Regions from separate parts of the Fictibacillus arsenicus genome, predicted to be linked through region 1. Evidence: a T-box and tRNA genes for the amino acid it is inferred to sense, from the RefSeq annotation. Region 1 holds a T-box; the other holds one or more tRNA genes.
What was found. A T-box is a leader RNA that pairs with one kind of tRNA and senses whether it is charged. The one in region 1 lies ahead of lysS (lysine--tRNA ligase), so its partner is inferred to be a tRNA-Lys.
Positions count from the first base shown of each region.

Region 2: it encodes a tRNA-Lys, which carries the amino acid that the T-box ahead of lysS (lysine--tRNA ligase) is inferred to sense. The anticodon was not compared.

Region 1 is NZ_CP016761.1:1,010,808-1,029,325, forward strand. It holds gene ABE41_RS05355 (amidohydrolase family protein) at 5-862, shown strand; gene ABE41_RS05360 (GNAT family N-acetyltransferase) at 892-1,521, shown strand; gene ABE41_RS05365 (cytidine deaminase) at 1,684-2,112, shown strand; gene ABE41_RS05370 (chloramphenicol phosphotransferase CPT family protein) at 2,316-2,870, shown strand; T-box leader at 2,912-3,186, shown strand; gene lysS (lysine--tRNA ligase) at 3,439-4,983, shown strand; gene ABE41_RS05380 (helical membrane plugin domain-containing protein) at 5,147-5,626, opposite strand; gene fdhF (formate dehydrogenase subunit alpha) at 5,642-8,569, opposite strand; gene ABE41_RS05390 (Na-translocating system protein MpsC family protein) at 9,152-9,496, shown strand; gene fdhD (formate dehydrogenase accessory sulfurtransferase FdhD) at 9,564-10,307, shown strand; gene ABE41_RS05400 (hypothetical protein) at 10,304-10,504, shown strand; gene ABE41_RS05405 (VOC family protein) at 10,539-10,907, opposite strand; gene ABE41_RS05410 (serine hydrolase domain-containing protein) at 11,017-12,678, opposite strand; gene mraY (phospho-N-acetylmuramoyl-pentapeptide-transferase) at 12,893-13,843, shown strand; gene ABE41_RS05420 (alpha/beta fold hydrolase) at 13,933-14,835, shown strand; gene ABE41_RS05425 (DUF4256 domain-containing protein) at 14,868-15,440, shown strand; gene ABE41_RS05430 (endonuclease) at 15,500-16,684, opposite strand; gene ABE41_RS21505 (cysteine-rich CWC family protein) at 16,920-17,135, shown strand; gene ABE41_RS05435 (DctP family TRAP transporter solute-binding subunit) at 17,375-18,436, opposite strand.
Region 2 is NZ_CP016761.1:203,154-217,293, reverse strand. It holds rRNA gene rrf (5S ribosomal RNA) at 94-209, opposite strand; rRNA gene ABE41_RS01305 (23S ribosomal RNA) at 346-3,285, opposite strand; tRNA gene ABE41_RS01300 (tRNA-Ala) at 3,425-3,500, opposite strand; tRNA gene ABE41_RS01295 (tRNA-Ile) at 3,526-3,602, opposite strand; rRNA gene ABE41_RS01290 (16S ribosomal RNA) at 3,692-5,241, opposite strand; tRNA gene ABE41_RS01285 (tRNA-Ile) at 5,419-5,495, opposite strand; tRNA gene ABE41_RS01280 (tRNA-Gly) at 5,507-5,580, opposite strand; tRNA gene ABE41_RS01275 (tRNA-Pro) at 5,588-5,664, opposite strand; tRNA gene ABE41_RS01270 (tRNA-Arg) at 5,674-5,750, opposite strand; tRNA gene ABE41_RS01265 (tRNA-Leu) at 5,796-5,881, opposite strand; tRNA gene ABE41_RS01260 (tRNA-Leu) at 5,937-6,020, opposite strand; tRNA gene ABE41_RS01255 (tRNA-Lys) at 6,036-6,111, opposite strand; tRNA gene ABE41_RS01250 (tRNA-Gln) at 6,279-6,353, opposite strand; tRNA gene ABE41_RS01245 (tRNA-Asp) at 6,371-6,446, opposite strand; tRNA gene ABE41_RS01240 (tRNA-Glu) at 6,484-6,558, opposite strand; tRNA gene ABE41_RS01235 (tRNA-Ser) at 6,562-6,652, opposite strand; tRNA gene ABE41_RS01230 (tRNA-Asn) at 6,656-6,730, opposite strand; gene ABE41_RS01225 (SprT family protein) at 6,907-7,365, opposite strand; gene cmpA (cortex morphogenetic protein CmpA) at 7,463-7,585, shown strand; gene ABE41_RS01220 (Tex family protein) at 7,615-9,753, opposite strand; gene ABE41_RS01215 (SpoIIE family protein phosphatase) at 10,109-10,717, opposite strand; gene sigB (RNA polymerase sigma factor SigB) at 10,714-11,505, opposite strand; gene rsbW (anti-sigma B factor RsbW) at 11,471-11,953, opposite strand; gene ABE41_RS01200 (STAS domain-containing protein) at 11,950-12,282, opposite strand; gene ABE41_RS01195 (PP2C family protein-serine/threonine phosphatase) at 12,345-13,352, opposite strand; gene ABE41_RS01190 (anti-sigma regulatory factor) at 13,364-13,765, opposite strand; gene ABE41_RS01185 (STAS domain-containing protein) at 13,768-14,124, opposite strand; gene ABE41_RS01180 (STAS domain-containing protein) at 14,140-14,140, opposite strand, start outside.

The DNA of each region.
Region 1 (18,518 bases):
GTCCATGAAAATCATCGACGCACATATGCATTATTCGAACATTGAAAGCTTTAAACAAACAGCGAATGATCTGTCCAAACTGGACTATTCCTATGACGGAATTATAAAAGAATATAAAGAAGCGGGCGTAGTGCTCGGCATAGCGATGGGCCTAACAGAGAAAGAAGTTGAGGGGTTTCCGGACCCCTTGACTGCTACACCGATGGGAATCGATTTAGAAGATAGAATTCCTGAGAACGTCGTGTACTGTGCAGGCATCAATCCGCATCATTTAGGTGAGAAGGAACTAGCAGAACTTGAAGAAACGGTGCAAAAGCCGGAAGTGGTCGGTTTAAAAATCTACTTAGGCTATTATCCATTCTATGCGTATGATGAAGTGTACCAGCCGGTGTATAAGCTTGCGGCGAAATACGGTCTGCCGGTTGTGTTTCATACGGGGGACACATATTCAGAGCGCGGATTGCTGAAGTATTCTCATCCGTTAACGCTGGATGAAATAGCTGTAATGCACCGCGATGTGAATTTTATGATGGCTCATTTCGGTGACCCGTGGACACTGGACGGAGCCGAGGTAGTTTACAAGAATCGCAACATGTACGCGGATCTCTCCGGGCTAGTCGTTGGAACGAGAGACGATATTAATAGATACAAAGATTCTCCGAGGTTCTTTAACCACCTGAAGCATGCGCTGACTTTTACGGATAACTATGAGAAGTTTTTGTTCGGAACAGACTGGCCCCTCGTGCCAATCCAACCGTACATCGATTTTGTGAAGGAGATCATATCTGAGGAGCATCATGAGGATGTTTTTTACAATACGGCGGTGAAAATTTTTCCGAAGATCAGGCCGTTTTTAAAATAACTGATCGAGAGTGAGAGGGGGTGATGTCTTTGGTATATGTTGTTGCTGGAATTTTTCAAAAGAAGTTTACTAGAAAACAAACAGAAAGAAGGGATCACCCCCATGATTACAGGGAAAAAGTAGAGTTGCGGCCGGTATCATTAGAAGACCATAAACGATCGTACCATTGGCGGAACGATGAAGAAACAGCAAGGCTGGAAGCGGGTTCTGGTATGTATCGATATAGTCATACACCGCTCGAACAAATTGAAGCCAGCTATGAAAAAGATATTCGTACCATTGATAAGCGAGAGGTAGGAGAATTCTCGATTTATACCCTCGGAGAAGAATCGCGGCATATCGGTTCGATCGGGTATCGGAATCTTGATATTGTTTCACGGCGGTGCGTAGTCGGTCTTGGAATTGGAGAAAAAGAGCTGTGGGGCAAGGGCTATGGAACAGATGCGCTAAAAGCTTTAATCAACTATCTGTTTAAGACGATGAATTTAAGAAGGATTCAACTGGATACGTGGAGCGGCAACACGCGTGCGGTTCGTTCCTATGAAAAATGCGGTTTTACGATCGAAGGACGTCTGAGAGAAGATACTTTTATTGATGGAAAGTACTATGACACCATTGTGATGGGGCTATTAAGAGAAGAATTTCAATACGAATCTTAATCTCACATCAATTTTTCGGTTGATCACATAATTTTAGCGGCTCATCACATAATTTCTGCGGTCAATCACATAAAAAAGTGGCAACATCACATAATTTAACATAATGTGGGAATTGAAGGTGAGCGTTATAGCTCACCTCTTCCTATGAACAGGAGAGATAAGATGCTGAGAGTAATAGATTTGGAAGAAAGAGATCACGAACTCATTCGTGCAGCTGAACAAGTCATCGAAAAAAATTACATATACGGCAAGCATCATATTGGAGCGGCAGTCCGTACAAAATCAGGAAGAATTCATGCAGGTGTTCACTTAGAAGCAAACGTAGGCAGAATTGCGGTTTGCGGTGAAGCGATAGCGCTAGGGAAATCAATATCTGAAGGCGATCATGATATCGAAACGATTGTAGCTGTTGCGCATCCTCATCCGCACGAGGATATAGAAAAGTGTTGGGTCGTCGCGCCATGCGGAATGTGCCGTGAACTAATCAGTGACTATGGTAAAGACACGATGGTTATCTTGCCGTATCACGGAAAGAATGTGAAATGCAATGTGATGGAGCTTCTGCCGGAAAAATATAACAGCGGAGATTAATAGTTTATTAAAGAAAGCAGATGATAAAATGGATTACTTATTATTGATATTAATTTTTGCAGCCATGTTTGCCATTTATGATGCAATTAGAAAAGTTAACAATAATATATTGAAACAGACAGAAGAAATTAAGAAACTGAATGAACATTTTATTCAAAGTACCAATAAGTCATCATCATTATAAAAGGATTTTTAGAGGGGAAATGAACAAGGGGAAAATTATTTTATTAAATGGTGTATCCAGTCCAGGAAAATCTACTTTAGCAAAAGAATTGGTAAAAAAGCTGCCGGATTATTTTCACTTCAGTATTGATGATTTTGACACCATTATCGAAAAGATGGAGGCCCGGGATAGCGATCATCTGATTCCGGTTCCAACCGAACATTTTTTTCATCGCAACATTGCGATGTTCTCTGATAAAGGCGTTAATCTAGTCGTTGATCAAATTTTACATAACGAAGATACAACAAAGGATTGTTATGAAATATTGAAGGATTATCCTGTATTATTTGTCGGTGTTCATTGCTCACTTACTGAACTTGAAAAAAGAGAGAAAGACAGAGGGGACAGGCCGGTTGGACAGGCAAAATCACAGCTGAACTATGTGCATAAGCAGGGTGAAGTTTATGATATCGAAGTGGATACGAGCGAAGGGATTGACTCTGCTGCTAATGCTATTCTTAATAAATTGCCCGGATCCAACTCCCAAATAGGATGGGAATCTACGCTTGAACAATATTTTGCAAAAAGCCTTTGACATCTGTAAGAAATCTTCGTATACTAATAAAAATTTAACAATAATTGGCTATGAAGAGAACGAGTAATTAAGCTGTATTATTTCCAGAGAGCTCTTGGTTGGTGTGAAAGAGCAATAATCGTCTTAATGAAAAAAGCCTCCGAGCTTTGTACGGATGCGAGGGGAACCTTGCTGATACTACAACGGGATCTCTCGTTACAGAGATAGGGTATATGCGAGTAATTATTTTTCATTGCCGTACCTGAAGAGGTTGGCATGGCGACATGTTAACAAACTGAGGTGGTACCGCGAATGCTTATAAGCTCTCGTCCTCAAGATGAACAATCTTGGGGGTGAGGGCTTTTTTGTTGTTTCTTGGCAGGGTATCAAAGCGGTGAGTTTTGTCAGAATTAGTCGACTTGTGGTTATTTTTAAAATAACGTGCGATTTTTGTAATTAACGTGAGAAAAAAGCCAATTAACGTGCGATTATTTCAATTTATCGTGGGATTCCTTGTAGGAATACCCAGTGAGGTAATAGTAAAAGCCGGTTCCACTCATTGGAACTGTCACTAACGAGGTGATGAAAGATGCATTGGGCATATCGAATAGCAGAAGAATTAATTAGAAAACATCCGAATCACGATACTTTTGTTTGTGCTTCGGGAATCAGTCCATCGGGTTCCGTACACATCGGTAACTTTCGTGAAGTTGTTACAACATATTTTGTAGTAAAAGCATTGCAGCAGATGGGGAAGAAAACACGCTTCATTTTTTCATGGGATGATTTTGACCGTTTTAGAAAAGTGCCAAAGAATTTGGATCCCTCTTTTGAACAATACATCGGAATGCCATACGCTGAGATACCTTGTCCATTTGGATGCCATAGCACATATGCGGAACATTTTGAAAAAGAGTTTGAAGAGTCGCTCCTACAATTTGGTATTGTTCCAGAATTCATTTATCAAAGCGAAGAATATCGAGCAAAAAGGTACAACGTTCAGATTTTGCATGTATTAGAAAACAGAAAACAGATCTACGATATTTTGATGGCTTATAAAACGGCAAAGCCAAATGAACAGGAACGAGAAAACTTTTATCCTGTAAATGTGTATTGCGATCGCTGCCGAAAAGATACGGTGAGTATTACAAGCTTTCAAGAATGTCATTTAAGCTATACGTGTTCATGCGGTCATTCGAACACAGTAGAGATCATGGAAGCAACCAATATGAAATTAAACTGGAAAGTAGACTGGCCGATGCGATGGATGGTTGAGAATGTTGTGTTTGAACCAGGTGGGAGAGATCACTCTTCTGAAACTGGAAGTTATCGGGTATCAAAGGAAATTGCCATTGAGATTTTTTACCACCAAGCACCCACTTATAAGCCTTATGAATTTATCAGTATAAAAGGGACTGGGGAGAAGATGTCGAGTTCATCAGGGAACAACATCACTCCTGAAGAATTATTAAGGGTATACACACCGGAAATCATTCTGTTCATGTTTGCTAAATATCAACCGAATTCTGCTTTTCATATTGGTTTGGATGAGGATGTCATTCGAAACTATACGGAATATGAGCGTTTTAGAGAAGTTGATCCAGCTCAATTAAAAGAAGAGATAAAGGCTGCTTTATATTTCTCGGTTAAAAAAGAAAAACTGTTAAACGGTCCAAAATTCGCTCAAGTAGCCAGCATCTTGCCCCTTGTAAACTTTGATGCATTGCTAGTAAAAGATGTGCTAAACAGAATAGGGGAAGCTTTTTCTTTAGATGAAATTCAGAAAGTTTGTGAACGAGCGGAGTATTGGCTGCGAAATTGGTGTCCAGAAAAAGTATTGAATATCAATAATCAAAAATACCATGTTTATTATGAGATGTTGACTAGTGTGGAGAAAGAATGGGTGCATGGTTTTACCGAAGTGTTGAAAAATGGTCCAGCGCTAGACGAAGAATTGATGAGAAACGTGTACGATATTTGCCACGACGATAATCCAAAAGTGAAAAGAAACAACCAAAAAAGGTTGTTTCAAATCATTTATCAGCTCATTTTGAATAACAACAGTGGTCCTCGAATTCCATTGTTGGTGCATGCAGTAGGTAAAGAGCGGTTACTATCATTGCTTGACTTTTAATCGCATTTTTTACAGGGGAATTCTAAATTCACCTTGGTATTAATGGGGTATCCGGGATATTCCGCAAAATATCCACATAACTAAATTTATCTGATTTTCGACAAACTACAACCTAAGTAAGAACACAAAAAAGATGACCCTGAAAATGAGGGTCATCTCTTCTTTATTTCTTCAATTCCTGTCCCATGCCTTTTAAGAAGTGAAGGCCAAAACCGATCGCTCGGTTAATATCAGGGTCTTTGAGTGATTTCACTAAATCGAATGCGCCAATCTTTTGTTCACTTTCCACAAAAGTTTCGCCTTGCTTCAAACCGGATACGACGCTGTCGAGCAGTTTTGTTGTTGCTTCTGGATCCATCTTCGTTAAAACGCCAGCGGCACCCATCACGTTGTTGATCATGTTCGTTACCGGTTCGCGTGAAGCCTGGCCGAGTGCGATGCTGGCAATCTTGTCTTTTGCTTCAAGCATCGCATTCGCTGCTTCCAACGCACCGATTTTATCGAGCTCTCCAATAAAATCAAGCGCCTTTGTTAAGGCGGCATCTTTTTCAGCTAAGGCTTTTTGGAGTTCAGCGAGTTTTTCTTTCTGGATCTGTTCTTCTGTTTTCACATTCTTCTTAACGACTGTAATCGGTTGTGCCATATTGAATCAGTCCTCCTATACTTCATCCGTCAGATGGACATAGCCAGGACGGTTCCATTTTCGCTGTACTTCTGCGCCATTTTGAGGATGTCGCTTTTTATTCCTTGGATTATTGCCAGGGAGCTTCACTTCACCTTGACGGCTTATGATTTCCATCCTTACTTTGGTCTGCTTATAAGCAGGCGTATGCGTGCGGTGGTCAACGGCAGGTCCCGTCAAGAAGTTGATGGCACTTTCGTTATCCACCGAGTTCATAGGGAGGAAAAGCTCGTTATTTTTTACACGGTCAGTCACCAATGCATTTAATTTTACTGCACCAAATGGAGAGATGAGCCGGACAACTGAACCATCAATCAAACCGCGTTCTTCAGCAAGAGCAGGCGACACTTCAACAAAAACATCAGGCACTTTATGCTGAATGCCTTTCGATTTGTTCGTCAGATTACCTTCATGGAAGTGCTCGAGCATACGTCCGTTGTTAATATTCAGATCGAACTCTTCAGGGAACTCTGCCGGCAGCATCCAATCAGAAAGGGCAAAGCGTGCTTTTTTATCAGGGAAGTTAAAGCCTTCTGTATAAAGAAGCGGTGTGCTCTTTCCGCTGAAGTCTCCCCAAAGGAAGCTGCCCCAGCCTTTAAGGGCTTCATAGTTCGCTTCACCAAACAATGGAGCAAGTGATGCCATCTCAGCAAAAATCTCACTAGGATGTGAGTAGTTCCAATCCGCACCCATGCGAATTGCGATCGCCTGAATGATCTCCCAGTCTGGTCGTGACCCGCCAGTTGTAGGCAAGGCTTGATACAATCGCTGTACACGGCGTTCCGTATTCGTAAACGTTCCTTCTTTTTCTAGTGAAGGAGCAGCAGGTAAAATGACATCTGCATACTGAGCCGTCTTGGATAAGAAAATATCTTGAACCACGAAGAAATCAAGCTGTGACAGCATGTCATGGACATGGTTCGAGTTGGAGTCCACTAAAGCCATATCTTCACCGACTAAGTACATCGCTTTGATCTCGCCCTTCCCGATTCCCTCTACCATTTGGATGTTGTCTTTTCCTGGTTTAGCGTCGATCGATACACCATACGCTTTTTCAAATTTTGCACGGGCAACATCATCGGTAATGTGCTGATAGCCAGGCAGCCATGCTGGAAGGCTACCCATGTCACAAGCGCCTTGAACGTTGTTATGTCCACGAAGCGGATAAGCTCCAGCACCAGGTCGGCGATAGTTTCCAGTTGCTAAAAGGAGGTTCGAAATGGCAGCTGACGTATCACTTCCGCCCGTGTTCTGTGTCACTCCCATGCCCCAAAGGACACATGTGCCATCCGCGTCACGAATCATTTTCGCTACGTCAATAAGCATCTCTTGAGATAGGCCAGTAATTTCTTCGGCGTATTCTAACGTGTATTTCTCTAAAACTTCTTTAAATTCATCAAGATAGTGAACGTTTTCGTCAATAAATTTCTGATCGTGCCAGCCCTGGTCAATGATGTATTTTGTTACGGCCATGAGCCACACTTGGTCGGTTCCTTGCTTTGGACTGATAAAAATGTCAGAGCGTTCAGCGAGTTCGTGTTTGCGAAGGTCAGCAACGATCAGTTTTTGACCATGAAGTTTGTGTGCACGTTTCACGCGAGTCGCGAGTACCGGATGCCCTTCTGTCGGGTTCGCACCGACTACGATCACAAGTCCAGCTTCAGCGATATCTTGAATCGTACCGGCATCACCACCCATTCCAACTGTACGGAATAAGCCGTCTGTTGCAGGCGACTGGCAATAACGCGAGCAGTTATCCACGTTGTTCGTTCCAAATACTTGGCGAGCGAGCTTCTGCATCAAGTAGTTTTCTTCGTTCGTAATTTTAGACGAAGATACAAAGCCTAGGGCGTTGCTTCCATAATCTTGTTTGATCTGACCCATCTTGCTCGCAATTAGGCTTAGTGCTTCATCCCACGTGGATTCAACAAATACGCCGTCTTTACGGATAAGAGGTGTAGTCAGGCGTTCCTCAGAGTTAACGAAATCCCAGCCGAATTTCCCTTTTACACACGTAGAAATCGCGTTTACTGGACCTTCACTCGGCTCCACTTTTAATATTTTTCTGCCTTTCGTCCATACTTCGAACGAACAGCCAACACCGCAGAACGTACAAACCGTTTTCGTCTTTTTCGTACGCGTCTCACGCATAGCAGCTTCCACTTCAGACACAGCAAAAATACCGCTGTAGCCTGGTTCAACTTCTTTTACAAGTTCGACCATCGGCTCAAGAAGATCTTCCTTCAATCCGGTCATGAAACCGGCTTCACCGAGCATGGATTTTTCCATAAGTGCGTTACACGGACAAACCGTCACGCATTGGCCGCAGCTGACACAAGAGGACTCATCGATACTCGATCCAGCGTCCCAAATTACACGCGGGCGTTCACGTTCCCAGTCGATCGAAAGTGTCTCGTTTACCTGCAGGTTCTGACACACCTCAACACATTGTCCACACGTGATGCACTGGTTCGCATCATAACGGTAGAACGGGTGAGACATATCGATATCCACCGTTTCTTCTTTTGGCGAATAGGGAATAGACTGATGTTCGATTTGCATCAGTTCAGCCGTGTTATGCAATTTGCAGTTTCCGTTGTTGTTATCACAGACTGTGCAATAGAGAAGGTGATTTTCCAAGAGGCGGTCCATCGCCTGATTTTGTGCATCCTTCGCTCGAGAGGAGGAGCGCTCAATGCTCATGCCGTCTAGTGCCATCGTCGAGCACGAACGCATCAGTTTGCCATCTACCTCAACGATACATGTGTCACACGTCTCGATTGGATCAACTTGAGGGGTGTAGCAGATTTGCGGATGAGGCAATTCGTTGTTGTTGATGATATCAAGAATAGATGTGCCTGACGGAGCTTCGTACGCCTTTCCGTCGATCTTGATTTGAATCATTTTATCCATTTTAGACCTTCCTTTCAATTATGAAAGTACAAAAAAATCCACCACGAAAGCACAGATTCTATGAAGTACAGAAAATGTGTATCATGGTGGAATAGTTTAATAGCAGGGCTTACTATTGAGCCAGTCCAACATATTATGTAATTCGGTAAGAGGGAAGAAGAATAAAAAGGTTATTCCCGCATCCAACTTTTCTTCTCTTATTATAGCGTTTTCATAGAAAAAGAACAATGAATCTTCAAAACTCGTTATTTTTAAGTAGTGATATTACTTTGAACTACTTTTTAATGGAGTTTTTTCGGGTAAAGAGAGCCATGGGGCGAAAACAAGGGCGCATCGGGTGAAACGGATAAGTTTCGGGGTGGAAGTAAGTCATATTGGGTGGAACGAGCCTTCTGAAGGGTGAAACTCCACCTAGACCGGGCGAACATGTAATAAATAAAAGAACACGTACCGTAAAAAGTATCTAGTCTCAAACAAAAAGCTGCATAGCAATAATAAGAATTTTTCACGTGCGAAAAGTAAGTACATCATGTATGATTAGTAAAAAATGGAGAAACAGTGGTGATGGTTTAAATGTCTAAAAAGGTACACGACTTCAATGATATTATCCGAAAGCTGCGTAAGAACCTGTTAGGAAAAGGACCGGAGAAAATACATACGGTATTTATAGAAAATATGGCGATCTCAACTATGTACGGAAACTTGACTCCGACTGAGAAGTTTATTGCGAGAACATCTGAAGGCAAAGAGATGGTTCATGCGGCTAGAACGCGCCTGATCCAGGATATTTATGCAACAGCACCGCCTGAAGGATTAGAAGATGTGACGGGTGCAAAGTTTGTCTATCTGTTTTCAGATTTTAAAGTAGATGAGGACATGGCAGTATCCGTATTTGTTTTCGATAAACCCATCGCTTAAGGAGGGAACGCGACTCATGAAACCTGTTGTAACAAAGCGTGAAGTTTTTCATTTTAAAAATGGCGAGATGTCTCAAGTTGAAGACACCATTGTGACTGAACTTCCGGTGACTATTAAAATTAACGGGGAAGAATTCGTGACGATGGTTTGCAGTCCCGAATACATAGAAGACATGGTTGTCGGCTATCTCGCCTCTGAAGGCATTATACGAAACTATAAAGATATTAAAGACATCTGGGTGCAAGAGGATGGTAGCTATGTTCATTTGACGACGGACAAGCTCAATCCCCTTTATCAAAACCTGCAGAATAAAAGATACATAACCTCGTGCTGCGGGATGAGCAGACAAGGATTTGTCTTTGCGAATGATGCACTCACAGCAAAAAGCATGACCGACGTCCGGGTGAGAGTGACGCCTGAGGACTGTTTTCGATTAATGAAGGAGATGCAGGGAACAGCTGGTGTTTTTCAAGAAACAGGCGGTGTTCATAACGCAGCACTTTGTGATGTGAACGGAATCGTGCTGAGCCGGATGGACATTGGACGCCATAATGCTCTTGATAAAATCTACGGCTATTGCCTGAAGAATGATATTTTCATAGGGGATAAGATCCTTGTTTTCAGCGGGCGAATTTCATCAGAGATCTTGTTGAAGGTAGCGAAGATCGGATGCGAGATCGTGCTGTCCAAATCTGCGCCAACAGAATTTGCCCTGCAGTCGGCAGAAGAACTCGGAATTACGACGGTTGGATTTATCAGGGGTGACTCGATGAATGTGTATACGCGGCCGGAGAGGATTAGTACAGAATGAAGAAGTTCTTTCAAAGATATTCACATTGGTTAGCTCTTTTTGTTATAAGTTTCAGCTTTCTTTCGATGTTTATTAATCTTGAATTAGAAAAACTAGATACGATAGCTATTATTTTTGGAGGTATCGGTTTTCTGTCTGTAGCCTATCTTGCCATTATGACCGAGCAGCATATTAGGAATAAGAGTAAAGAGAAATGAGCAGTCCACCGTTAGGTGTGACTGCTTTTTTGAATTAATTGTGTACTTGGAGTTTATTTCCGCTAGGATCAAAGAAATGAAAATAGCTGTGCCCGTTGTCTTCTTGCATCTCATCTACTTTCACATTTTGATTTGTTAAATATGTATGCAGCTCCTTGATATTTGAAGATGTAAATCCGATAGAAAACTCGGCTTGTCCGTTTATGGTGAAATGCCCTCTGGAATCCGGGTCTCCCTGTACTAAAATCAGTAATGGACCGGACTTCAGTTCTATAACAGCAAGCTTTCCATCGCTATGCCTTAATTGAAATCCTAAACATTCTGTGTACCATGTTATTGACTCTTGAAGGTCCAAGACAGGTATCCTAAAATAATGCATCTCATGAATTAATGATTTGCTCATTGTTATCTCTCCTTATGAATTTCTAACAACATATTTCGGCAATATGTGTCTTATCCCTTCAAAAAAATAAAAGCAGTTCTGCTACAAAAAGCAGAGCTGCTTCATGCTTTTACCAGCTGCGCTGTTCCCACTGGCTCTCGGTTACTTCTAATCTCTCTTTATTTCCTTCAGAATCCGTAGCGTACACATCATCTACATACCAGCCTCTGCCGTTTACAGAACCGTCTGTTTGATAGAGGAAGCGAACGAATTGTGTTCCATCAGGAAGCTCTACTTTTTCGCGCGACCATTTTTCATCCTTACCTGTGTAAACGTCAGGCAAGTTCGTCCACGTTTCACCGTCTTCAGAAACCTGAACCAGCCCTTTGTCACTGCCAGTTTCGATGCTGAACCAGTTTTGGAAGTGAAGTGTATTCTGATCCTCTTCAAGTTTAAAAGTTAAATTTTTTGCAAGTTTGTCGCCATACCCCGCAAACCATGCTTTATCTTTTTGTCCCATAGCGACTGATATCGAATCTCCAGCTAGACGAGCCACTTCACGTCTGATTGGATTCATCGAAACGGTAGCACGAGATGGATGGACACGATTTGTTAACGTTAAAACGATCATTTGATTTTTCGGCGATACGACCATTGACGTTCCTGTATATCCCGTATGACCAAGAGTCTCTTCGTTTGCTAACGAGTCCATGTACCAGCCTTGATTTAATTCCCAGCCGAGTCCGTGTGAGTTGCTAGGGAATTGAGGAAGCTGGTTTTCAGTTAATAAGCGAACAGTTTCTGGCTCAAGAATTTGAGTCGAACCATACTTTCCTTTTTGTAAAATCATGTGGCCAAAAACTGCGAGGTCTTTCGCAGTTGAGAAAACTCCGGCATGACCTGCTACACCGTCAAGGCTCCATGCGTTTTCGTCATGAACACTGCCCCAAACCATGCCTCGTCCGATGTTCGGCTGATATTCGGTAGCTGCCACCCGGTCACGAAGTTCAGCAGGAGGGTTGTACATCGTATCTTTCATTCCGAGCGGCTCAGTGATGTTTTCTTTTACAAACTCATCAAGTCTTTGACCAGACAATCTTTCAACTAAAACGCCAAGTGTGATTAAATTCAGGTCACTGTATGTATAAGTAGTGCCAGGCTGATTTTTTAACTGGTATTTTAACGCAATCTGCAACCTGTCTTCACGTTTCGTTCCCATGTTGTAAAGAGGTATCCACGCTGTGAAACCAGAGGTATGCGTCATGATCTGCCTGATCGTAACCGATTCTTTTCCGTTCTCGTTAAACTCTGGAATATATTTTCCTACAGGATCATCCAGCTCGAATTTTCCTTGTTCATACAGCTGCATCGCTGCAGTTGTAGTAAAAAGCTTTGAGATGGAGGCGATGTCGAAAATAGTATCCTTTTTCATCTCTACAGGGTTGTCCATCTCAGTAAACTGATCATCGGTATACAGAGCAGAGTACCCATAAACATCATGCTTTGCGATGCTTCCGCTGCGTGCAACAAGAACAACCGCACCTGGCATCGTCCGTTTCTCCATTTCACTCTCGATAAAAGAATCGATCTTCTGAAGCGGCTCTCTTTTGAGTGAAGCGCTTTCAGGTGTTCCCGGGTGAAGGACAGCAGACGGCTGAACAGGACGGTTCCAGTCTCCTGGTTTTATTTGATTGTTGATTGAAGAATCTTCGGCAAAAATTGCAGGGGTTACACTGGATAAAAGCATGGCTGTACTTAGCATGGTACAAACTAAAACACGTTTTCCTCTCATATGCACATCTCCTTATTCTGAAAATTCTTACACTTTATTACAGTATCAATCCAGAATAGGACTGTCCATCACTCAGAAGACCCACAGCACAAGGACCTATAGAATTGTCAGAATTGTTTGGGGACTGTCCCGGGACAGACCCCTTTTTATTTTGAAGGAACATTTTGCCTTTTATCGAATTCTATATAAATGGCAAACTTGAAAGGAGATTATCGTGCTTCTACAGCTAACCCCTGCACTTATAACGTTTTTATTAACGGTTCTTATAGCACCTATGTTGATCTTCACTTTAAAGAAATTAAAATTAACACAGCCAATTAGAGTGGAACTCCCAGCAGATCATCAAGAAAAGAAGGGAACACCCCTCATGGCGGGGAGTGTGTTCTTCGTTGGAATCATAGTCGCTTTGTTTTATTACACAAGTCCCAGCATGCTCTTTTTGGTAGGTACATTTATATTATTTAGTTTCATCGGTTTTCTTGATGACTTTTGGAAAGCGTCAAAACAAGATCCTGGCGGGGTGTCAGGAAGAACAAAACTTATCTTTCAATTTGGATTTACGATTTTGCTTTTATATATTGGAATCGATCTGTTCAACATTGATACAAGCATCAGGGTGACGGAATCCTTCCACATTGTCTTGCCATACATTCCTTACCTTGTGATTATCACACTATTTATTGTAGGTACCGCCAACGCGATCAATTTTACTGACGGGATGGACGGGCTTCTGGGCATGGTAGCAATCCCTACATACTTCTTTTTCTTCGTGATCACGGAGAATATGGAAGTGAAAGCTTTTTGTCTAATGATGATCGCGACCATTCTTGGTTTTTTGATCTATAACTTATATCCGGCAAAAGCGTTTATGGGGGATACAGGTTCTTTAGCGATAGGAGGGACGTTATCATTTCTCGCAATCATTGAAAACGTAGAAATCTTGATTCCAATCCTATTTATCATCTATCTTGCCGAACAGCTATCAGTTATCATCCAAGTAGCTTATTTTAAACGGACGAAAAAGAAATTGTTCCGCTTTACTCCAATACATTACCATTACGGAATAAAATATGGCTGGTCCGAAAATATGATCGTCACCGTATTTGCTATGGTCTCATGGGCTGCGTGCGGAATATGCCTGTTCTATTTTGAAGTGTTTATGTAGTTTGATAGATTTTAAGATTCATACCCCTTCTTTTTCCATACAGGAGGGGTTTTCTGTATAATTGGAAATGGTTAGAAAAGGGGGATAACATGAGTGGAGAACTAATTGAGATCAGAGGAAAAAAACTTTATGTAGAATGCATTGGCTCGTTGGATAAACCACCTGTTCTATATCTTCACGGTGGTCCAGGAGAAAGCTGTCACGATTTTTCATATCATCAATCTAAGAGATTGGGAGAACATTTCAGATTGATAGCTATTGATCAAAGAGGCGTTTGCCGGTCAGAGATTATCCATGAGAACGAAGAATTTGGATTAAATGATCTTGTAGAAGATTGCGAAGCGCTGAGAGAGCACCTCAATATTGAAAAATGGTCAGTGATTGGACATTCTTTTGGCGGATTCCTTTCACTTTTGTACGTTTCAAAATATCCTGAATCTATAGACAAGGTGATTTTTGAAGGTCCTACCTTTGATTTTGAACTAACTTCGAGAAGTTTGATTAGAAAAACAGCCAGGTTATTAAAAGAACACGGGAAACCTGAATTGCATGATAAAGGGTTAATTCTTGCAGAAAGTGATTTGTCCATTCGTGAACTAACAGAAAAATATATGGAACTAAGTGATGAACTGGGAGAAAACAGAATGGAGATATATAGACATAATCATAACAATCCCACGGATTATTACTCGTTCTACTCGGAAAAAGAGTGGGATGAATTCTATGATCGGTCAGAAATACACTATAACTTATTAAGAGAAGAAGGGGAGATTTTCAAGTCTCTGCTTCCTAAAATTAAAGAGATAACGAACCCTATGCTGCTGGCTGTTGGAAAATACGATGCGGCTACTTGTGAAAAACACTTCGAAATCTTTAGGAAAGATGCCATAGATGGGGAAGTTTATATCTTCGAAAATAGCGGTCATACTCCACACTACGAAGAAGCAGATCTTTTTAAGGACATCGCAGTTGGATTCTTATCTCGCAATTAAAAATATGAGCTAAACAATAAGGAGGAACAAATATGACAACCACTACCGGTAAAAAGGAATTGTCACTCGAACAGCGTGAAGAATTACTACAAACATTGAAAACCCGTTTTGAGAAAAACATGGACCGTCATAAAGATCTTGAGTGGGAAAAAGTCCAAGCAAAGCTGGAAGCTAATTCTGAAAAGCTGTGGTCACTCAATGAAATGGAAAGAACTGAAGGGGAACCAGATGTTGTTGATTACGATAAAAAGAATGATGAATACGTTTTTTATGACTGTTCGGCAGAGAGTCCTAAAGGCCGCAGAAGTCTTTGTTACGACCGTGAAGCACTGGAAGCGAGAAAAAAACATAAACCAGAAAACAGCGCTATTGATATGGCAGCTGAAATGGGCATTGAACTTTTAACGGAAGACCAATATCGAGCATTGCAGAAACTTGGAAACTTTGATAAGAAAACGTCCAGTTGGGTAGAAACCCCTTCAGATATAAGAAAACTAGGCGGAGCTCTTTTTTGCGATTATCGTTTCGGACATGTCTTCGTATACCACAATGGAGCTGATTCCTACTATGCTGCAAGGGGTTTCCGCGGATTGCTAACAGTTTAAACCAAAAATAAAGTAAAAAAACGCTTGGATTTTTTAGTCCAAGCGTTTTTGCTATTTGTTTACCAGATCTCCTCAACCCACTCCGGATGGTCGATGAACGGATTTCGGTTGTGCTGATAATCGTTATAGATGATGTTATTGCGATTGCGCTCCCAGTTATCAACAGGATCTTCTAAATGCCACTGAAGCAGTACAGACATTTTACCGTGATATGGAGCCGTTCCGTTGTTTACGTTGTTGTTTAATTCTAGCTGCGGCTCGCCGCTGTCGCCTTCATAACGTACTGCCATGTAGAACAGCATTCGTGCAACATCACCTTTTACTGCATCTCTCGGTTCCCACGAATCACTGTCATAATAGTTTCCTAATGCTTCAGAATGCTGTGTGCCTCCATTGTCAAAATCAAGGTTGCTTCTTGAACTGTTTACCGTTACATCAGTCGGACGAAGGTGGTGGATGTCTGTTCCTGGTCCCATGGTCGTTCCGAAATCGCCATGAGATTTTGCCCAAACGTGTTCACGGTTCCAGTCGTTCACGTTGCCTCCGTTCGTTGTTTTGCTTTGAGAACGGCCAGTGTATAACAAAATTACGTTGCTGCTGTTGTTTGGATCTTCATCAGTCTCTTTTAATGCTTCCCAAACTTCAGAATAGGAAAGTTCAGTGTGATCGTCGATGATGTTGTGAAGAGCTGTTTTTAAAGCTGCACCTGTTTTTCCTCTGGCTGAATCATAATAAGAATCGTCATAAGGTGGCGGATCACCAGGATCTTCTGGGTCACCGGGATCTCCAGGGTCAGTACCTGATGCTTTTTCCATAGCAGTTGCGTTCTTTACCCCGGCGTGTGAAAAATAAGCGGTTAAGTTCCCGGTAACTTTAATCGATTGTCCTTTTAAATTTGGATTCGATTGTAAGCCGAATTCTGAACGGAACGATGAAGGAATTTGAACATACACCATGTTGGCCGTGTTTGTTTCCGATGCACTGTCCGCTAGTGCGAGCGCATAGTCGTTCGGATAGTTGCTTGTTACGACGGTATTGGTAGCAGTAGGCTGCCCGACCACATAGCCTTGAACCGTTTTTACACTGTTGTTCTGATTGGAATTGGCTTGCGATACTGAGTACGGGCTTGACCAGGAACCATCACCGGCAGCCAGAAGAGGGGGAATGAATGCCAAGGTACTGATCACTAAAGCAATGACTACTGAAAAAAGAGAAAGAAACTTCTTGTTTCCATGTCTTTTCATCATCAACGCCTCCATTATTTTATTTTTCTATCGATGAACTTAAAACTGCTTTTATTTTACAATCATTCTATTAACTTCATTTTACAGACTTGTAAAAAATGAACCTAGCTACGAAGGTACGAACTATTTAGTTGGAAAAAACAGTTAGAAATGCCTATCTGTATACAAGATGCAGTAAGAAAGTTTGCAAATCTGATAGTATAGAGATAAAAAGGAATAAAAAATGGAGGGTTAAATGGAAAGCCGAGGATATTTCAAAGAGAGTAAAGTATGTCCGATCTGTACCGGGGTAAATAACTGTGCGATCTCAAACGGTGAACAACCGGAATCATGCTGGTGCATGACGATAACCATTCCCTCCGAGCTTTTGGAAAAATCGCCGGATAATAGCCGTTGTATATGCGAAAAATGTGTAAATGAGTACATAAGAGTAATTAATGATGAAAGCTGACCGAAACATCATGCTTGTTTGTGAGCTTTTTTAGTGGAAATAAGGTCTTTGGGCGAAACTAAAGCTTCATCGGGTGAAACCAAAGAATGACAGGGCGAAACATCAGGTACTCGGGGTGCAACTCAAGGTAGTTGGGGCGAAAACCGAAACAATTGGGGCGAACGTGTAATAGATATAAGAACACGTACCGTAAAAATAGAAAAAGCCGGCTTAGCAGCCAGCTCTTAATCTATTCAAATTTAAAAATCGCCATGTTTTGCTCGTAACTGCTTCATCTTCTTCATTAATTCGGTACCGATCTCCTCTTCAAACTCCTTCCAAACCGGCTCCCACTGATCTGACCATATCTTCCTCTCTTGATCTGTCAGGGTATTTATTTCAATGCCTGACTGTTTTTCAATCAAGCGCAGCTGCTCTTTGTTCATCTCAAACGAATGGGTCTGGTTCCACTCTGTCGTTTCTTTCATAGATTCAGAGAGGATTTCTCGTTCATCCTTAGAAAGTTTCTTCCAAAAATCCTCGTTCATGATAACGGCGTAGCCTAGGAAACCATGGTTGCTGAATGTAAGATGACTTTGAACATCAAAGAACTTTTTCGAGTAGATATTAGAAATCGTATTCTCTTCACCATTCAGCTCACCGGATTCTAGCAATTTGTAAGTTTCGTTAAAATCTAGGCCGACCGCTTTTGCGCCAGCCAGCTGAAACTGCTTTTCCAAGACAGGACTTGGCATGATACGGAGAGTCTGCCCTTTTAAATCAGAGGGTTTTTTAATTGGTCCATCGTTCGTTGTTATCTGCTTAAAGCCATTCGTCCAAAAGGTGAGTCCTCTCATATTGTCTTTTTCAATAGACCGAAGAAGCGTTTTGCCGATGTCACCGTTTAATGCTTCAATAATGCTTTCATGGTTCGGCATTGCATAAGGGAGATCCAGCACCTGAAACTTAGGAGAGACTGTGCGTAGTTTCGTAGTGGCAGGTGCTATCATTTGAACATCTCCGCGCTTTAGGGCTTCAAGTTCTTCTTGATCCGAATACAGTCCGCCGTTTGGAATCACTTCAACTTTTATCCGGCCATTGGATTTCTCATCAACAAGCTTTGCAAATCGCTGAGCGGCAAGCCCTTTAGGTGTATTCTCTGCAACAACATGGCTGAACTTGATCACTACTTGATCATTAATTCCATTTTGATCATCGTCAAAAGGCAGTGTAACTTCTGAAAGCTTCGTATGAAAACCAATCCATATGGATACAGCCAAGCCGGCGATTAATAATAACGCAATACTTAAGAACGATTTCATCTTTTAAACCCCGAATCCGTCATTTTTTAAATAGTCTAACATATGCGGACCGTAATGATACAATAGGGACAAGATCAAGGGA
Region 2 (14,140 bases), 810 kb from region 1:
ATTATAAGTTCATTTATGTTTTGCAGGTGACAAGCAGCCTTATTAATATACAAAAAAAGATGGAACGAACATAAAGTTCGTCCCACCTTCTTTGCCTAGCGACGTCCTACTCTAACAGGGGGAGACCCCCAACTACCATCGGCGCTGAAGAGCTTAACTTCCGTGTTCGGTATGGGAACGGGTGTGACCTCTTCGCCATCATCACTAGACCAGAAAGCGAGTTATTTATCTCGACAAGATAAAATTATACGCTATGTAATTAGGAATTTCAAGAGATTTTTTAATGATTTTCATCATTTATGTTCTCTCAAAACTAGATACGACGTTTCCAAACGTTTCATGTTTAAGGATAAGCCCTCGACCGATTAGTATCTGTCAGCTCCACGTGTCGCCACGCTTCCACACCAGACCTATCAACCTCATCATCTCTAAGGGGTCTTACTCACTTAACGTGATGGGAAATCTCATCTTGAGGGGGGCTTCATGCTTAGATGCTTTCAGCACTTATCCCGTCCACACGTAGCTACCCAGCTATGCCCCTGGCGGAACAACTGGTACACCAGCGGTGTGTCCATCCCGGTCCTCTCGTACTAAGGACAGCTCCTCTCAAATTTCCTGCGCCCGCGACGGATAGGGACCGAACTGTCTCACGACGTTCTGAACCCAGCTCGCGTACCGCTTTAATGGGCGAACAGCCCAACCCTTGGGACCTACTTCAGCCCCAGGATGCGATGAGCCGACATCGAGGTGCCAAACCTCCCCGTCGATGTGGACTCTTGGGGGAGATAAGCCTGTTATCCCCAGGGTAGCTTTTATCCGTTGAGCGATGGCCCTTCCATGCGGAACCACCGGATCACTAAGCCCGACTTTCGTCCCTGCTCGACTTGTAGGTCTCGCAGTCAAGCTCCCTTGTGCCTTTACACTCTGCGAATGATTTCCAACCATTCTGAGGGAACCTTTGGGCGCCTCCGTTACTGTTTAGGAGGCGACCGCCCCAGTCAAACTGCCCGCCTGACACTGTCTCCGAACCGGATCACGGTTCAAGGTTAGAATTTCAATACAGCCAGGGTAGTATCCCACCGACGCCTCCACCGAAGCTGGCGCTCCGGCTTCTCAGGCTCCTACCTATCCTGTACAAGCTGTACCAAAATCCAATATCAAGCTGCAGTAAAGCTCCATGGGGTCTTTCCGTCCTGTCGCGGGTAACCTGCATCTTCACAGGTACTATAATTTCACCGGGTCTCTCGTTGAGACAGTATCCAAGTCGTTACACCTTTCGTGCGGGTCGGAACTTACCCGACAAGGAATTTCGCTACCTTAGGACCGTTATAGTTACGGCCGCCGTTTACTGGGGCTTCAATTCAGAGCTTCTCCCGTAAGGGATAACCCCTCCTCTTAACCTTCCAGCACCGGGCAGGTGTCAGCCCCTATACTTCACCTTGCGGTTTCGCAGAGACCTGTGTTTTTGCTAAACAGTCGCTTGGATCTATTCACTGCGGCTCTCTCGGGCGATAAACCCTATCAGAGCACCCCTTCTCCCGAAGTTACGGGGTCATTTTGCCGAGTTCCTTAACGAGAGTTCTCCCGATCATCTTAGGATTCTCTCCTCGCCTACCTGTGTCGGTTTGCGGTACGGGCACCTCTTTCCTCACTAGAGGCTTTTCTTGGCAGTGTAGGATCAGGGACTTCGGTACTAAAATTTCCCTCGCCATCACAGCTCAGCCTTCACGTTGGACGGATTTGCCTATCCAACAGCCTAACTGCTTAGACGCACTATTCCATCAGTGCGCTCACCCTACCTTACTGCGTCCCCCCATTGTTCAAACGGAAAGGAGGTGGTACAGGAATATCAACCTGTTATCCATCGCCTACGCTTTTCAGCCTCGGCTTAGGCCCCGACTAACCCTGAGCGGACGAGCCTTCCTCAGGAAACCTTAGGCTTTCGATGGACAAGATTCTCACTTGTCTTTCGCTACTCATACCGGCATTCTCACTTCAAAGCGCTCCACCAGTCCTTCCGGTCTGACTTCACTGCACTTCGAACGCTCCCCTACCCCTGTACCATAAAGGTACAAGCCATAGCTTCGGTGATACGTTTAGCCCCGTTACATTTTCGGCGCAGAGTCACTCGACCAGTGAGCTATTACGCACTCTTTAAATGGTGGCTGCTTCTAAGCCAACATCCTGGTTGTCTGGGCAACTCCACATCCTTTGCCACTTAACGTATACTTTGGGACCTTAGCTGATGGTCTGGGCTGTTTCCCTTTTGACTACGGATCTTATCACTCGCAGTCTGACTCCCGCGGATAATTCTCTGGCATTCGGAGTTTGACTGAATTCGGTAACCCTGTGGGGGCCCCTAGTCCAATCAGTGCTCTACCTCCAGGAATCTTGCCGCGAGGCTAGCCCTAAAGCTATTTCGGGGAGAACCAGCTATCTCCGTGTTCGATTGGCATTTCACCCCTACCCACACCTCATCCCCGCACTTTTCAACGTGCGTGGGTTCGGGCCTCCATTCAGTGTTACCTGAACTTCACCCTGGACATGGGTAGATCACACGGTTTCGGGTCTACGACCACGTACTATGTCGCCCTATTCAGACTCGCTTTCGCTGCGGCTCCGTCTATTCAACTTAACCTTGCACGGGATCGTAACTCGCCGGTTCATTCTACAAAAGGCACGCCGTCACCCGTTAATGGGCTCCGACTACTTGTAGGCACACGGTTTCAGGATCTCTTTCACTCCCCTTCCGGGGTGCTTTTCCCCTTTCCCTCACGGTACTGGTTCACTATCGGTCACTAGGGAGTATTTAGCCTTGGGAGATGGTCCCCCCGGATTCCGACGGGGTTTCACGTGTCCCGCCGTACTCAGGATCCACTCAGGAGGGAACGAAGTTTCAGCTACAGGGCTGTTACCTTCTTTGGCGGGCCTTTCCAGACCGCTTCACCTACTTCGTTCCTTTGTAACTCCATGTAGAGTGTCCTACAACCCCAGAGGGCAAGCCCTCTGGTTTGGGCTGTTTCCGTTTCGCTCGCCGCTACTCAGGAAATCGCATTTGCTTTCTCTTCCTCCGGGTACTTAGATGTTTCAGTTCCCCGGGTCTGCCTTCTCATACCCTATGTATTCAGATATGGATACCATCCCATTACGGATGGTGGGTTCCCCCATTCGGAAATCCCCGGATCAGTGCTTACTTACAGCTCCCCGAGGCATATCGGTGTTCGTCCCGTCCTTCTTCGGCTCCTAGTGCCAAGGCATCCACCGTGCGCCCTTTCTAGCTTAACCTTATATGATGTTTACACATCAAAGATTCTTGCTTTGGCGCAGATAAATAATCTATCTGCCTTGCATTACTTTGTTTGGATGTCGATATCTAGTTTTCAAAGAACACAATTTAAAAATGCATCATCCATAAGATGTGCAATGGTGGAGCTTAGCGGGATCGAACCGCTGACCTCCTGCGTGCAAGGCAGGCGCTCTCCCAGCTGAGCTAAAGCCCCATATTCTAGGAATATAAAATTTAAATGGTGGGCCTAAATGGACTCGAACCATCGACCTCACGCTTATCAGGCGTGCGCTCTAACCAGCTGAGCTATAGGCCCCTAAAGGAAGTATAAAGTTCCTTCAAAACTGAACAAAAGGCAAAAGGTGTACTTACGAAACAGTCGAAGCTGTTTCATAATCTCCATAGAAAGGAGGTGATCCAGCCGCACCTTCCGATACGGCTACCTTGTTACGACTTCACCCCAATCATCTGTCCCACCTTCGGCGGCTGGCTCCCAAAAGGGTTACCCCACCGACTTCGGGTGTTACAAACTCTCGTGGTGTGACGGGCGGTGTGTACAAGGCCCGGGAACGTATTCACCGCGGCATGCTGATCCGCGATTACTAGCAATTCCGGCTTCATGTAGGCGAGTTGCAGCCTACAATCCGAACTGAGAATGGCTTTTTGGGATTGGCTTGGCCTCGCGGCTTCGCAACCCTTTGTACCATCCATTGTAGCACGTGTGTAGCCCAGGTCATAAGGGGCATGATGATTTGACGTCATCCCCACCTTCCTCCGGTTTGTCACCGGCAGTCACCTTAGAGTGCCCAACTGAATGCTGGCAACTAAGGTCAAGGGTTGCGCTCGTTGCGGGACTTAACCCAACATCTCACGACACGAGCTGACGACAACCATGCACCACCTGTCACTCTGTCCCCCGAAGGGGAAAGCTCTATCTCTAGAGTGATCAGAGGATGTCAAGACCTGGTAAGGTTCTTCGCGTTGCTTCGAATTAAACCACATGCTCCACTGCTTGTGCGGGCCCCCGTCAATTCCTTTGAGTTTCAACCTTGCGGTCGTACTCCCCAGGCGGAGTGCTTAATGTGTTAACTTCAGCACTGAGGGTGGAACCCCCCAACACCTAGCACTCATCGTTTACGGCGTGGACTACCAGGGTATCTAATCCTGTTTGCTCCCCACGCTTTCGCGCCTCAGCGTCAGTTACAGGCCAAAAAGCCGCCTTCGCCACTGGTGTTCCTCCACATCTCTACGCATTTCACCGCTACACGTGGAATTCCACTTTTCTCTCCTGCACTCAAGTCTCCCAGTTTCCAATGACCCTCCACGGTTGAGCCGTGGGCTTTCACATCAGACTTAAGAGACCGCCTGCGCGCGCTTTACGCCCAATAATTCCGGATAACGCTTGCCACCTACGTATTACCGCGGCTGCTGGCACGTAGTTAGCCGTGGCTTTCTGGTTAGGTACCGTCAAGGTACGAGCAGTTACTCTCGTACTTGTTCTTCTCTAACAACAGAGCTTTACGACCCGAAGGCCTTCATCGCTCACGCGGCGTTGCTCGGTCAGGCTTTCGCCCATTGCCGAAGATTCCCTACTGCTGCCTCCCGTAGGAGTCTGGGCCGTGTCTCAGTCCCAGTGTGGCCGATCACCCTCTCAGGTCGGCTACGCATCGTCGCCTTGGTGAGCCGTTACCTCACCAACTAGCTAATGCGCCGCGGGCTCATCTGTAAGTGTCAGCCGAAACCGACTTTCAAAAAAGAAACATGCGTTTCTTCTTATTATCCGGTATTAGCCCCGGTTTCCCGGAGTTATCCCCGTCTTACAGGCAGATTACCCACGTGTTACTCACCCGTCCGCCGCTAAATCAGAGGAGCAAGCTCCTCTTCATTCGCTCGACTTGCATGTATTAGGCACGCCGCCAGCGTTCATCCTGAGCCAGGATCAAACTCTCCATAAAAGTGTTTGACTTGCTCTAATTTGTTACTGACGGAATTAATTCTTAATTCCTTACCTTTGCTTTTGTTCAGTTTTCAAAGAACTTGTTTTGGCTTGTCTTCTTTCGAGACAGCTTTATTATCTTACCGAATCGAAGTTATAAAGTCAAGCGCTTTTTAAAATCTTTTTTAAGATAATATGGTGGGCCTAAATGGACTCGAACCATCGACCTCACGCTTATCAGGCGTGCGCTCTAACCAGCTGAGCTATAGGCCCGTGAAAATTAATGGAGCGGGTGATGAGAATCGAACTCACGACCAGAGCTTGGAAGGCTCTTGTTTTACCATTAAACTACACCCGCAAAAGAATGGTCGGGAAGACAGGATTTGAACCTGCGACCCCCTGGTCCCAAACCAGGTGCTCTACCAAGCTGAGCCACTTCCCGCAAAAAATATGGCGCGCCCTGAGAGATTCGAACTCCCGACCTTTTGATTCGTAGTCAAACACTCTATCCAGCTGAGCTAAGGGCGCATATCCATTGCATATTCAAATGCATTATATGTTATTGTGAAAAGTTGGTGCGGTCGAGAGGACTCGAACCTCCACGGGGTTGCCCCCACTAGCCCCTCAAGCTAGCGCGTCTGCCATTCCGCCACGACCGCGCGGCAAGATGCCAGCGCATGAACACTGCAACTTATAAGTTCAAAAGAATTAATATGGTGCGGGTGAAGGGACTCGAACCCCCACGTCAAAGACACTAGATCCTAAGTCTAGCGCGTCTGCCAATTCCGCCACACCCGCATATTAATTTGAAAATGGTGAGCCATGAAGGACTCGAACCTTCGACCCTCTGATTAAAAGTCAGATGCTCTACCGACTGAGCTAATGGCTCATGCTTAATGTGTCCGTCAGATCCTGTCTCTTCCTCTAAAAGCGAAGTAACTAAGTTTATCCGTCGAGACAACCGTAGTCAATCACGATGTATCGCTTGTGACTGAGCTAATGGCTCAAGATGTTTTAAGCATTAAATACTTAAACACTTATCTTAAAAACAAAAAATGGCTGGGCTAGCTGGATTCGAACCAGCGCATGACGGAGTCAAAGTCCGTTGCCTTACCGCTTGGCTATAGCCCAACACCTTAGAATAAAAATGGCGGACCCGACCGGGGTCGAACCGGCGATCTCCTGCGTGACAGGCAGGCATGTTAACCACTACACCACGAGTCCATTCATCTAGGTATTTCGTATTTTTTCAGAAAATATATGGTGACCCGTACGGGATTCGAACCCGTGTTACCGCCGTGAAAGGGCGGTGTCTTAACCGCTTGACCAACGGGCCACATGGCAGAGAAGAAGGGATTCGAACCCTCGCACCGCGTTAGCGATCTACTCCCTTAGCAGGGGAGCCCCTTGAGCCACTTGGGTACTTCTCTGTATGGCTCCACAGGTAGGACTCGAACCTACGACCGATCGGTTAACAGCCGATAGCTCTACCACTGAGCTACTGTGGAATGTCTTTTAAGGACAATTAATATCATAATTGTTACAGCTTAAAATGTCAACCCGTTTTAGAAGGTTTTTTCTAAGCTTTCGTTACTGCAGACACCCATTATAAAAGGCTTTGTAAAGGGCTTGTCTAACAGCGACTTAATTAAATTACCACATTCCTATAATCGAAGTCAACACCCTATTTTAAAGAAATCTGTTTTAATTTCCCCCTGCACTTTCCGCACACATATCTCTTCGTATCAATTTTCCTTTTTCTTTTATAAGACTGCATACAGTCTGTGCAAAGATAGTGATATTTATAACTCTCTGTTCTCCTTTTTTCAGGGATAGATTGACAATAACGGGATCCTCCAACTTTATTCAGCCAAAACTTAAAATCGTAATCACCATGTTTATAGCCTTTCCCTTCAATATGCATGTGATAATGCACCAGCTCATGCTTTATAACTCCAATCAGCTCATCCATTCCAAATGCATCATAAAGATGAGGATTCATTTCGATGTCATGGGACCTTAATAAGTACCGTCCGCCGGTTGTCCGTAATCTTTTGTTGAATCTGGCGTTATGACGAAACTTTTTATTGAAAAATTGTATGGAGATTTCTTCTGTTAGTTTTTGCAGTTCTTCATCTGTCATGGTCATGCCCCTTACTATTTCAAGTTCACATTAACAAGCATCTAAACATAGACTAATACACAAACAACGGATTGGGAAGTTCAAGGAGGTTCTCTATATGCCAACATGGTTTAAAAGACAGCTCCGCCGCGCTTACTATCAAAAAGATCGTTACCAAATCCGCTTACTGAATCAATGCTGGTTCTTTTATAACAGAAAGCACTCCTCCAGTGAAGAATGATCCCGCTGGAGAAGCGCTTTTTCTTTTGGCTATCCTTTTTTAGGACCAATCATCGTTAAGGCGATGCGCTGTTTTCCTACATCTATAGAATCGACCCAAACGGTTACAACTTGTCCCACACTTACAACATCCATCGGATTCTTTACGAAACGGTCAGTTAATTTTGAAATATGAACAAGACCGTCTTGTTTTACACCAATGTCTACAAAAGCACCAAAGTCTACTACGTTGCGGACTGTTCCTTGCAGCTCCATACCTTGTGCTAAGTCTTCCATCTTAAGAACATCCGTTTTAAGAACCGGACCTGAAAATTCATCTCGAGGATCACGGCCAGGTTTTGTCAGTCCTTCGATAATATCTTTTAATGTCGGAACACCAATATCCAGTTTACTCGAAGTCTCCTCAAGTGAAAGGGACTTTAATTTTTCAGCCAGAGCTTCTGTACCAATGTCGGCGGGTTTAAATCCTAACTCTTTTAATAAGGCTTTGGTCCCCTGATAACTTTCAGGGTGGATTCCCGTTTGGTCCAGAGGCTGATCGCCATCCATTACACGCAAAAATCCAATACATTGCTCGTACGTTTTCGCGCCTAATCGAGGAATCTTCTTCAACTCTGTTCTATTTTTAAACTTCCCAACATCATTTCTTTTTAAAATAATGTTTTGAGCAACCGTTTTGGACAGGCCTGAAACATACTGAAGCAATGAAGCTGATGCTGTATTTACGTTAACACCTACTTGGTTAACCGCAGTTTCGACCACAAAACCGATCTCCTCACCCAAACGTTTTTGTGATACATCATGCTGGTATTGACCGACGCCTATCGATTTCGGATCTATTTTTACAAGTTCAGCCAACGGATCTTGAAGTCTTCTCGCGATCGAAATGGCACTTCTCTCTTCAACCTGCAGGTCTGGAAACTCTTCACGGGCAACACTAGATGCTGAATAAACACTCGCACCCGCTTCGTTTACAATCACATATGCTACAGATTTATCGAGATCCTTTAATGTCTCTGCAATAAACTGTTCCGTTTCGCGAGACGCCGTACCGTTTCCGATTGCTGCAATTTCAATATCATATTGATCAATCAGTTTTTTTACTACCGCAGCAGATTTTTCAACTTCTGATCTTGGTGGTGTTGGATAAATGGTCTGAATATGAAGAACCTTCCCTGTTTCATCAACAACACCAAGCTTGCATCCGGTACGGTATGCCGGGTCAACTCCTAATACCACTTTCCCTTTTAATGGGGCTAGAAGCAAAAGGCTCCTTACATTTTCAGAAAAAATATGAATGGCACGCTCTTCTGCCTGCTCTGTTAAAGCTGCACGTATTTCCCTGTCGATCGAAGGCGCAATCAGTCTTTTATAAGCATCCTCTATCGCTTCACGCAAAAATGGTGCAGCTGGAGAATCTGATCGCTTAATCGTTTTTCTTTCCATTTTTGAATGGATCAAGTCAGCAGGAGTACTGATGCCAACTTTTAAAATCCCTTCTTTTTCTCCCCGGTTCACCGCGAGCACTCTGTGAGGAACAATCTTACGGATTGGCTCCTGGTATTCGTAATACATCTCGAATACTTTTTTCTCATCAGCTTCTGTATTTTTTCCTTCTGTCTTTATCTCGCCTTTTGAAAAAGTATTTTCCCTTATCCATTTTCGCATATCAGCATCATCAGACAGCATTTCAGCTATAATGTCCTTTGCTCCTTGAAGTGCATCTTCTACTGACAATACTTCTTTTTCTTCGTTTATGTATTCTTTCGCCGCTGCTAAAGGATTTTCATTGTGTTCTTCGAGAAGCCATAACGCAAGAGGCTCTAATCCTTTTTCTTTTGCTACAGTCGCTTTTGTTCTTCTTTTCTGTTTGTAAGGGCGGTATAAATCTTCTATATCCTGCAGCTTTTGGGCTTTATTAATGGCAGCAGTAAGTTCTTCTGTTAATTTTCCTTGCTCGTCGATTAGACGAATAACCTCTTCTTTGCGTGAGGCCAGGTTTTGTAAATAAGTCCAGCGGTCCATAATGTCTTTGATCTGAACTTCATCAAGCCCTCCTGTTAATTCCTTTCGGTAACGGGCAATAAAAGGCACCGTATTTCCTTCTTCTAATAATTCAATAACTTGATTAATTTGTTTCCCTTTAACATTCAGTTCCTGTTCCATCATACGCAACGCTTGTTCATTAACAGGTTGTCCCAATAAGAACACTCCTTTTTCAATCAATTACTTCTATTATAAACGAAGTATATCCCTTCGTAAAAAAGCTTTAGACTGTTAGGTATTTTTTAAAAAAGACTTCTTGGTAGTTGATTGGAGTGGAAGGTGCGAGACTCCTGCAGGATTAGCGGGACAGGTGAGACCCCGGCAGGCTTGAATAGCCTAGGGGGCTCACCGCACGCCCTGCGGAAAGCGAGCATCCTGAAGCGGAAAGCAACCCCTTCTTATCTTTGCAAAGCAACAAAGCAACAATTTTTAGCAAACAAAAAACACCATCCTCAAATGCGGTAAGGATGATGTTTCTCTAACTCATATTCACTTGACCTACCAGGACTGTAGCATCATCATTGATATCCTGCGGCAATCCGCTTATATACTTTACAGATTCCTTCGGTGAAATCATTTTTGTTAAAAGCGAACGGCTTTGCGTATGAATATCCATGCCATCAGAATAGAGCATAAATGTTAACTCTTTCTCGAAATTAAAATCCTGTACTTTAAATCGCTCTGGTTTTCCTACTAGGAAACCGACTTTCGGCAAAGGGTGTACAGCACGTTGTCTTTCCGCAGAGATCATAAAACGGATATTACCTACTCCAGAATAAGTGGCAGTTTGATTATTATAATCGACTTTAACGATTGCAATAACAGCACCGCGCGTATGTCTTAGTCCATCGTTGCAAAGATGCATAAGCTGCTCAACTGTCTCATAATGATTTTGATCGATGATGTCAGTTGCTGCTCCCGAAGCTTCTTTTGCCATCTTCCCGCTTCCTAAGCCATCCGCAACAGCACAAATCAAATAATCGTCCGTTTCTTTAACATAAAAACTATCTCCGCAAAGATCATTCCCCTTTTTCGGTTTTTGATACGAGGAAACAGATGCTCTGCTGTATTGATAGTGTTCCATCATCTAAGCGCCTCCGAAGGAGTCACTCGCAAAGCTTCTTTCAGCTTTTCTAAAGCTCTTCTTTGCAATCTAGAAACGTGCATTTGAGAAATGTCTAATCTTTCTCCTGTTTCCTTCTGGCTTAAGTTTTCAAAATAAGTGCACTGAAGAATTTCGCGTTCACGTTCAGAGAGAACCGCAAAAGCTTTCTGTAAAAGAAGTCTTTTGTCAATCTGATCAAATCCTTCATCATTTGAACCAACAAGATCTAGAAGTGTTACTGTACTTCCCTCTTGGTCAGCCTCGATAGAGCTGTCTACAGAAAGAGCTTGATAGCTTTTGCCCATTTCCATTGTCTCTAGCACTTCTTCTTCTGAAACTTCCAGATAATCCGCAATTTCGGCAATCTTAGGTGATCTCTGCAAGCTTGTTGTTAATTCTTCAACCGCTTTTTTTATTCTTGGTCCTAATTCCTTGATTCGGCGAGGTACATGTACACTCCAAGTCTTATCACGGATAAAGCGTTTAATTTCACCAACAATTGTCGGAACCGCAAAGGATTCGAACGATCTGCCAAACGTTTTGTCATATCTTCTAAACGCAGCTAATAAACCAATCATGCCGACTTGTACTAAATCGTCATGAATGCTTTTGCCTTTAGAAAACTTTCTTGCCAAGGAGTGAACAAGATCTTGATATTGCAGAACAAGATTCGTCTGAATTTCTTCATTCTGTGGATCTTGCTGTAACTCGTCGATCCATGCATAAACTTGCTCTTTACTGTGAAGGCGCTGGCGAGATTCTGTCGACATGTTCCTCCACCTCATCTCTGTGAAGATACTTAGTCATCATTACAACGACACCGGCTTCACTGCTTATTTCTACCTTGTCCATAAGTGTATCTATTAGGAAGAGGCCTAAACCTCCCTCATTTAACTGATCAACAGATTTTCCATCTACTGGGCCAAGATTTTTTGAGATAGATTCAACATCAAAGCTCTTACCTTGATCGACAACAGTTATTTCAATACGGTCGTCGAAAATATTACAGCCAATACGGACTTGGCCTTTCTCTCCATCCGCATAAGCGTGATTAACAACATTCGTCACTGCTTCAGAAACAGCGATTTTAATATCTTCTATTTCATCAAACGCAAAACCCATTCTGTTAGCAAGGTCAGAGATCGTTAATCTGACCACACCCACATAATCTGGTTTTGCAGGGACATTCATTTCAATATAGTCGGACGCTGTTCTCATAGCGCCTCCCCCTTTACTCCGCTTTCAATGTCCATCACTTCAGTTAATCCAGTAATCTCAAAGATACGTTTAACACGATCTGTCATACCACGAAGCTTCAATGAACTATTGTTAGCTTTTGAAGATTTTAGCGCTCCAACAAAAATTCCCAATCCTGTGCTGTCCATATAATCGATTCCAGAAAGATCGACAACAACAACGCTGCCTTCTTTTTCTGTCAATGGAAGCATTACTTCTTTTAGCTTTGGAGCTGTATATGCATCGACTTCTCCAGTAAGATGCAACTCGTGTGTTTCATTTATTTGTTGTTGATTAATTTGTAAATTCATTGTTTTCCCCCCACGCTTTGATTAAAACCCGATAAATTACCTTTACCCTAAACCAAAGTATGCTAAACCATTCGTTTTAAAATAATTAAGGTGAAATCATCTCTAAGCTCAAACCCTTGTAACCGATCCAGTTCCTGAAAAACATTCTGAACGATTTGCTGAGCTGGCAGATCCATATAATTTCGGATAAGAGACACGATTTCTTCTCTTTCAATAAAACCTTTGCTTGTCCGGCACTCCGTTACTCCATCTGAGAGCAGTATCACCATATCTCCAATTTCGATTACTCTCTCATAAGGATGGTAAGTGGTTGTTCGGGAGACACCTAAGACAAGCCCCTTAGCAATTAAATCGTGGAATTGATCTTCTTTTGCATTATAGATAAATCCAGGTTCGTGACCTGCACCTGCATAGAAGAATTTATGACTTTCAGGCTCATATACACCATGAAACATCGTAATAAACATATTGCTATGAACGTTCTGTTCAACAACGCGGTTCAGGTTTTCTAAAAGAAGATGAGGCTTCATCTGTTCTTCAGGAAGACTGTCCATCGCGTACTTAATCATAGACATACAAAGTGCAGCAGGTATGCCTTTGCCGATTATATCAGCTACGGCGACACTAAGGCTACTTCCACTTTTTACAAAATTATAATAGTCACCGTTCATTTTCTTAGCTGGAACACTGACAACTCCAATATCCAGTTCATCAAATTCAGGCACATCACTTAACAGCAAAGTCTGCTGCATGCTTGCAGCCACTTCGATCTCTGATTCTAGCTGCTGCTGTTTATCACGTAAACTCTGATGTTCACGATATGCAAACCCATATCCAATCATTGCCTCGAGAAGAAAATCAAAAGAATCCCTCATTTCTTCTGACATTTCAGGGAACAATTCGTCCATTACCTGAATATGCAGACTGACAAGATCTTCAGGTGAGATTTGCTGTTCCAGCAATTTTCTGCTGAATTGCTGGCCTTTATAGAGTGTCGTCTCAGTTTTAGCTTTTAGATAGACCGATAATAGATCTTGGTAACGTTCAGTTAGTGCGCCTTTTGCAGTCAAGAGCTCTCCTCCTAACGAAGCCATTTAGTAGCAGAAATCTCCGTCCCCACATCTACTGTGGATTCTATGGAAAATTCATCCATTAATCGCTTCACGCCTGGCAATCCCGCTCCTAAACCACCGGAAGTAGTATACCCATCTTCCATTACTTTTCGGATTTCGCGGATTCCTGGTCCATTGTCTAGGGCTACAATTCGCAGACCCTTTCTTCCTAATTGATCGATAGGCTCGATACAGATCTTTCCTCTGCCCGCATACAAATAAATATTCCGGGCAAGTTCAGAAATAGCTGTTGTAATTCTGGCTTGGTCAACATTTCCGAAGCCAAGCTCCTTGGCCATGTTTCTGCCAAGCTGACGGGCACTTACAATGTCCCACTCGTTGCGTACTTCCACACAGGATTGGATGTCCATTATCATCCCTCCAGTTCCAGACGCAATTTATCAAGCCCTTGCTCTAAGTCAAGTGCTGTCGAAACTTCCCTCATGGATATTCCAAGGTCAATTAGTGTAATAGCAACTGCGGGTTGTATTCCTGTTAATACAACTTGTGCTCCCATTAATTTTGACATTCTCACTACATCTCCAAGTACTTTTGCAATAAAAGAGTCGATCATGTCAACAGAAGTTAAGTCAATTACTACTCCCTTTGCACCGGTATCATGAATTTTATTCAACAGATCCTCTTGAAATTGAAGTGCTGTTTGATCGTCCATTTCAACTTGGATAGTGATCAATAAATATTCATGCAATTTTAAAATAGGAATTCTCATTTTTTCCAACACTCCC